2 regions of the Comamonas sp. 14P8.1.4 genome follow, and region 2 is predicted to be linked to the other one. Evidence: predicted binding sites of a transcription regulator. Region 2 holds the regulator's gene; the other holds the start of a gene.
What was found. Region 2 encodes FNR, which switches genes on or off when oxygen is low (the NO sensors DNR and NnrR bind a similar motif). Its sites were predicted from a motif close to TTGATNNNNATCAA; they were not measured.

Region 1: the regulator FNR is predicted to act here: its motif matches at 2,185-2,198, upstream of AC27VO_RS05925 (universal stress protein).

What each region holds. Positions count from the first base shown of each region.
Region 1 covers NZ_JBYOKN010000002.1:268,929-272,336, reverse strand. The annotation lists gene AC27VO_RS05935 (response regulator transcription factor) at 1-362, shown strand, start outside; gene AC27VO_RS05930 (ATP-binding protein) at 362-1,606, shown strand; gene AC27VO_RS05925 (universal stress protein) at 1,705-2,130, opposite strand; gene AC27VO_RS05920 (metallophosphoesterase) at 2,236-3,090, opposite strand; gene AC27VO_RS05915 (LysR family transcriptional regulator) at 3,139-3,408, opposite strand, start outside.
Region 2 covers NZ_JBYOKN010000004.1:74,643-78,050, forward strand. The annotation lists gene ccoG (cytochrome c oxidase accessory protein CcoG) at 1-61, shown strand, start outside; gene AC27VO_RS09620 (FixH family protein) at 128-415, shown strand; gene AC27VO_RS09625 (hypothetical protein) at 598-849, shown strand; gene fnr (fumarate/nitrate reduction transcriptional regulator Fnr) at 973-1,698, opposite strand; gene hemN (oxygen-independent coproporphyrinogen III oxidase) at 1,898-3,277, shown strand; gene AC27VO_RS09640 (sulfite exporter TauE/SafE family protein) at 3,283-3,408, shown strand, end outside.

The DNA.
Region 1 (3,408 bases), on a different contig from region 2:
TCTTGCGCCGCCGCGGGGATGGCGCCGCGCCCGCTGCGGCCCAGCCCGCCGCCAATGTGCTGCGCTTTGGCTCGCTGGAGATTGACCGCGACGCACGCCTGGTCACCGTGGCCGGGCAGGCGGCCGAGCTGACCAGCTACCAGTTCGACCTGCTGGTGGCGCTGGCCGAGCGCGCGGGCCGCGTGCTCACGCGCGACCAGATCATGGAAGCTGTGCGCGGCCGTGAGCTGGAGGCGTTTGACCGCTCCATCGATGTGCACATGGGCCGCATTCGCGCCGCCATCGAGGTGGACGCCAAGGCACCCAAGCGCATCCTGACCGTACGCGGCGTGGGCTACGTCTTCGCCAAGCAGCAGGATTGATGCGCATGTTCAAGGCTTTCTCACAGCGCCTGTACCTGCGCATCTGGCTGGCCGTCGTGGGCGGTGTGGCTGTGCTGACGCTGGTGGTGGGCTGGGCCTGGCAGCAGGCCGAGCTGCACAACGCGCGCAACAATGCCTCGCCCGCTGCGCTGGCGCGCGAAATGGTCATCACCGACAGCCAGGGGCAGGTGCTGGTGCAAGGCCCTTTTGAGCGGCTGCGCCGCACCGAAAGCGATGTGCCGCGCTTTGCCATTCAGGGCGAAGACGGGCAAACCTACTTTCTGGAGATGACGCCGCGCGTGGCAGGCCGCCACCCGGGCAGCCAGGGCGGCAATGACTGGGCCTTCTGGCTGCGTCCGCCCTTTGGTTTTCTGTGGCTGCTGGGCCTGGTGGGCCTGGCTGTGGCCATCGGGGTGTTTCCCATCATTCGCCGCCTGCTCAAGCGCCTGGAGAACCTGCAGCGTGGCGTGCAGCGTTTTGGTGAGGGCGACCTGACCGTGCGCGTGGCCACCCAGGGCCGCGACGAGGTGGCCGATCTGGCGCGCCAGTTCAACGCGGCGGCCAGCCGCATTGAAGAGCTGGTGCAGTCGCACAAATCGCTGCTGGCCAATGCGTCGCACGAGCTGCGCTCGCCGCTGGCCCGCATTCGCATGGGGTTGGAGCTGATGGGCGGCGACGCCTCGGTGTCCAGCGCCAAGGCCGAGATTCAGCGCAACATCACCGAGCTGGACCAACTGGTCGATGAAATCTTGCTGGCCAGCCGTCTGGAGTCACCCGATGCTGATGTCGGCAGCAGTGAAAGCGTGGACCTGATTGGTCTGGCGGCCGAAGAGTGCGCCCGGGTCGATGCCGATCTGGAGGTGCTGGCCACCGAAGGGCTGGAGGTGCCCGCCATTGCCAAGCTGGTGCGCCGGGCCGTGCGCAATCTGCTGGAGAACGCGCGCCGCTACAGCCACGGCAGCATCCGCTTGCTGCTGTCGCGCGAAGGCGATATGGCGGTGATCCGTGTCGAAGACATTGGCCCCGGCGTGCCCAAGGCGCAGCGCGAGCGTATTTTCGAGAAGTTCTACCGTTTGCCCGGGGCCAGCGAACGCTCTGGCGGCGTGGGGCTGGGTCTGGCGCTGGTGCGCAGCATTGCGCTGCGCCATGGCGGCAGCGTCACCTGCGAAGACCGGGTGGATGGCCAGCCAGGCGCCAGCTTTGTGCTGCGCCTGCCAGTGCACGCGCAGGCGCAGGCGCTCTGAACGTATCGGTGAAGCGCGATGGTGCAAGCAAAAAGGGCTGCATCTGCAGCCCTTTTTTTGTGCCTAGTGTGCGATCAGCGGATCAGCGGATCAGCGGATCAGCGGATCAGCATGACCGGCACGGAGCAGTTGGCCAGCACCTGGGTGGAGACCGAGCCCATCACCAGCTTGCCCAGCGAGCCGTGGCCGTGGGTGCCCATGATGATCAGGTCAAACTTGCCGTCTTCGGCCAGCTTGGCAATGGTCTCGCCAGCGGGGCCAATTTCTGCGCGGCAGGTGGGCGTGATGCCACTTTGGCCCAGGAACTTGCTCACAGGCTCCAGCACTTTGGCGGATTCTTCGGCGTAGTACTCATCGACCATGTCCTTGCTCAGCGCCGCACGTGCGCGGGGGGGCAAGGCCGCCTGAACGGTCAGGGCGGTGTAATCGTGGCGGCCGGCCGTGATCAGTTCTTCGTGCGCAGCCAGGTAAGCCAGCATTTTTTTGGTGAAAGGGCTGCCGTCAACAGCGAGCAAGATTTTCATGACACAGATCTCCAGTTGGTGAGCCAGAGCGTACCCACTGGTGCATCGCGCGTCTTGACCTAAGTCATGCTTTTGGGTGGGCGGCTGCCAGTGGCCCCGCTGCCATCATACGGTGATGCAATGTGCCGGTTCAAAGGCTGCCTGCTCGCCTTTGCGGGCATAGCCCAGCGGGTTGGCCACGACGCGGCAGTGCCAAGGGCTGCCATCGGCGTGCTGGCCTTGCGCCTGGTAATCGCTGGGGGCGTGCAGGTGGCCGTGCAGCCAGAGATCGGCGCAGGGCAGCAAATCGTCCAGCGCATTGCAAAAACCAGCGGTACCGGGCACCAGGCCGTAGCGTGGGTCGCGGCTTTGCAGGCTGGGCGCAAAGTGGGTGATGGCCACCGTTTTTCCCGCAAATGGCTGCTGCAAGGTGCTGCGCAGCCATTGCTGGCACACCAGCGCTTGTTCGCGCATGGGGGCGGCCAGAAATGACTGACCGTGGCGGGTGCCGCCGGTTTTTTGCAGGTAAAAATTGGCCGCACGGAAGGATTTGTCACGCAGCCGCAGCAGGCGGCCCATGTCGCCGGCCTGCACCTGCGCGTCCAGTAGGGCGATGGCGTCATAGTCCGTCCACAGCGTGGTGCCGACCAGGCGCACACCGTGCATGACCACGCTCTCGCGCTCCAGCCAGACGATGCCCAGCTGCTCGCACACGCGGCGCAGGCGCGCATGGGCTTCGTCCCAGTCCTGCATGTCGTATTCATGGTTGCCGGGCACAAAGACCACCGGGCAGGGCCAGTGGGCAAACTGGGGCAGTGGCGAAAAGCGCTCCAGCCCAAAGTACTCGCCCTGCAGCAGGCTGCCGTTTTGGTAGGAGCCAATATCGCCCGCCAGCACCAGCACGTCGGCGCCCGGGGCGGGCGTGGGCTGGTAGTGGGGGTGAACTTCCAGGTGAAGGTCAGAGAGCAGTTGCAGTTTCATACGGCGGGGCAGGGGGCGCAGCGGGCGTGGCCAGGCTGCGCGGGCTTGTCATTGGCTGAAGGCTTTGAGGGTGGCACGGTTCAGGGCCTGCAGCAACCATTCATAGGCCGCTCGGTTGGGGCCGCGCTTGTGCCACAGCGCATCCACGTGCACGGTTTGCACCTCCAGCGGCAGCGGGTGCACCTGCAGCAGATGCTGGATACCGGTGATGGGCACAAAGTGGCGCGGCAGCACGGTCACTAGGTCGGACTGGGCCACCACCCGTGCCGCCGTAGCGTACTGGTTCACGGTGAGCACGATGTGGCGCTCGCGGCCCAG
Region 2 (3,408 bases):
CACGGCGCAAAGCGGCCAGGGTCACGTGCTGGAGAAGTCGGTGTTTATCGTGCCGCGCTAAAAGCGGTGCATGGTGTGTGGAAGGCGTAGCCCTTGCACACCCTGTTTGATTCAAAGAGAGTTTGGTATGTCTCAGATTGCAAAGAAGCTGGAAAAGAAGTCGGGCCCCTGGTGGAAATACGGGCACGTATGGCTGGTGCTGGCAGGCCCTGCGATTGTCGTGGTGGCCGGTGTGACAACGGCCATGATTGCCATGCGCGGTGCAGATCCGGTGGTCGATGAGAACTACTACCAAAAGGGGCTGCATATCAATCAGGAGCTGCGACATGCCGAAAAAAGCCTGGCCCCAGCCGGTGCGGCACGCAACCATGCCACCACGCCGGATGCAGACTTGCCTGATCTTTCACCCAAGTAAAACGGGTGCTTCACTATCAGTAGCTGCTAGCGCTTGGTATGCAATGGCTTGAGGATTGAATCCATTTCAAATCATTGCTTGATAAGCGCTTGCAGCTATTGTTTTTATTGAGTGTTTCTCCCACACACCAGCCAAAGGATCGATGTTCACAATAGGTACAGACTTCATGCGAAGGAGGGTGTATGTGGACACGTCGTTTAATGTGGATTCTGTGGCCTGCCTTCTTGGCGGCCGGTGTGATGGAAATGCTGGTGTTTGCCGCCTTTGATCCGCAAGACATGTTGTGGCTGGGGCAGGGTGTGCAGCTGTCCCGCACGGCCATTTACACCTTGGCATTTTTTGCATTCTGGGCCGTGTTTGCGGCGGCGGGTTATCTGACGGTGCTGCTGTCCATGTCTGCCGCTGAGGTGAATGCACAGCCCTCTGCACTGTGAAGTGAAGCGCCTGGCCGCATAAGTCGCCTGCGCTGGCGCTGCGCCGCTGGTTAGCCTGAACGTTGGCCATAAAAAAACCTCCCTGGCGAAAGCGGGGAGGTTTTTTTTGATGGTGGGTAGCGCTTATTTATTGCATTCGTGCTGGCTGTTGACCAGACGTTGCAGGGCCGCCGTATCCAGAATGCGCACGTGGCGCTGTTTGACTTCCACCATGCCTTCTTCCACAAACTTGGAGAACGTGCGGCTGACGGTCTCCAGCTTCAGGCCCAGGTAGCTGCCGATTTCTTCACGCGTCATGCGCAGCACCAGCTCAGAAGACGAGAAACCGCGGGCATGCAGGCGTTGCACCAGGTTCAAAATGAAGGCAGCCAAGCGCTCTTCGGCGCGCATGCTGCCCAGCAGCAGCATCACGCTGTGCTCACGCACAATTTCGCGGCTCATGACTTTGTGCACATGGCTTTGCAGTGCGGTCACTTCGCGCGAGATTTCTTCCAGACCATCGAAAGGCATCACGCACACTTCCGCGTCTTCCAGTGCGACGGCGTCACAGGTGTGGTGGTCATTGACAATGCCATCCAAACCAATGATTTCGCCGGCCATCTGGAAACCGGTCACTTGATCGCGACCATCTTCTGTGGCGACGCAGGTCTTGAAAAAACCGGTTCGAATGGCGTAGAGCGATGTGAATGCTTCTCCATTGCGAAACAGCGTTGCTCCGCGTTTGACTTTGCGGCGCGTGGCCACAATGTCATCAATGCGCTGCAGCTGCTGCTCATTCAGGCCTACGGGCATGCAGAGTTCGCGCAGATTGCAGTTGGAGCAGGTAACTTTGATGGTTGGAGGAGTCATGTACTCAAAAGCCCGGGGTCTTGGAGAGATCAAAGGCTTGTGCGGTTAAAGATCAGAAAAAAGAAACTATCGAATTGCTCGCAGTTGCTATGAATGATGTAAGTTAAATTGTGACATCGCTTGTACAGCAACCTCTTGATGCACGTCAAGGATGAAGGTGGCCAATTGTTGCAAAGTCCTGTCATCAAGGAAGAACTTCATGACAGTTGTCACCCCCGAGCTCTTGCGTCGCTATGACGTGCCAGGTCCACGCTACACGTCCTACCCCACAGCGGATAGGTTTGTGGAGGCGTTTGGCGATAGTGACTATATCTTGGCCCTCAAGCAGCGCAAAGTGGCCGCTGCGGCCAAGCAGCCGATGTCGCTGTATGTGCACATCCCGTTTTGCGATTCGCTGTGCTACTACTGCGCCTGCAACAAGATCATTACCAAGCACCATGAGCGTGCGGTCACCTATATGCGCTATCTGGAGCGTGAGGTGGATCTGCACCTGCAGCATTGCGGTCGTGGCCAGGCGGTGAGCCAGTTCCACGTCGGTGGTGGGACACCAACCTTTCTGACCGATGATGAATTGCGCGCGCTGTGGGGCATGCTGCGCGAGCGCTTTCAGTTTGACCCTGCGGGGGAGTATTCGATTGAAGTCGACCCACGCACTGTCACGCGAGAGCGACTGGCGGTACTCAAGGAAATCGGCTTTAACCGCCTGAGCTTTGGCGTGCAGGACTTTGATCCCGAGGTGCAAAAAGCCGTGCACCGCGAGCAGCCCGCAGAGCAGGTGTTTGATTTGGTGGCGGCTTCGCGCGAGCTGGGTTTTGAGTCGATCAACGTTGACCTGATCTACGGACTGCCCAAGCAAAATCCGGAATCGTTCGCGCGCACGCTGCAGCAGGTGGCGCAGTTGCGGCCCGATCGCATTGCGCTGTATGCCTATGCACATTTGCCAGAACGCTTCAAGCCTCAGCGGCGCATCTTGCAGGCCGATTTGCCATCCGCGCCCGACAAGGTGGGTATGTTGTCGGCCGCGATTGAGAGCTTTATGGCTGCGGGTTACGTCTATGTGGGCATGGATCACTTTGCCCTGCCGGAGGATGCATTGGCAGTGGCCAAGCGCCAAGGGCGTTTGCACCGCAATTTCCAGGGCTACAGCACGCAACCCGATTGCGACCTGATTGCGCTGGGCGTGTCTGCGATTGGCCGTGTGGCAGCAACGTACAGCCAAAATGCAAAAACGCTGGAAGAGTATTACGACCTGTTGGACCAAGGGCGCTTGCCCGTGGTGCGTGGTTTGGCCTTGTCACGGGACGACACCATTCGCCGCGCGGTGATCATGACCATCATGTGCCAAGGCGAGGTGTTCTATGAGTCCATCAACAGTGCGTGGCTCATCGATTTCAAAAAATATTTTGCAGCAGAAATTGAGGCGCTGGCAGACCAGCAGGACGAAGGTCTGGTGACGATTTCCGATGACTGCATCACGGTCACCCCCAAAGGGTGGTTCTTTGTACGTGGCGTGGCCTTGGTGTTTGACCGTTATTTGCAGGCAGATCGCAATCGTGCCCGATTCTCGCGGATCATCTGATCCCTATGATTCTTTCCTTGCTTTGGACCGCATTTTTCATGGGGCTCGTGGGTGGGCCCCATTGTCTTGCCATGTGTGCGGCACCTTGCCATGCGGTGATCCAGGGCCATGGTCAAGTCGTGCAGATGCAT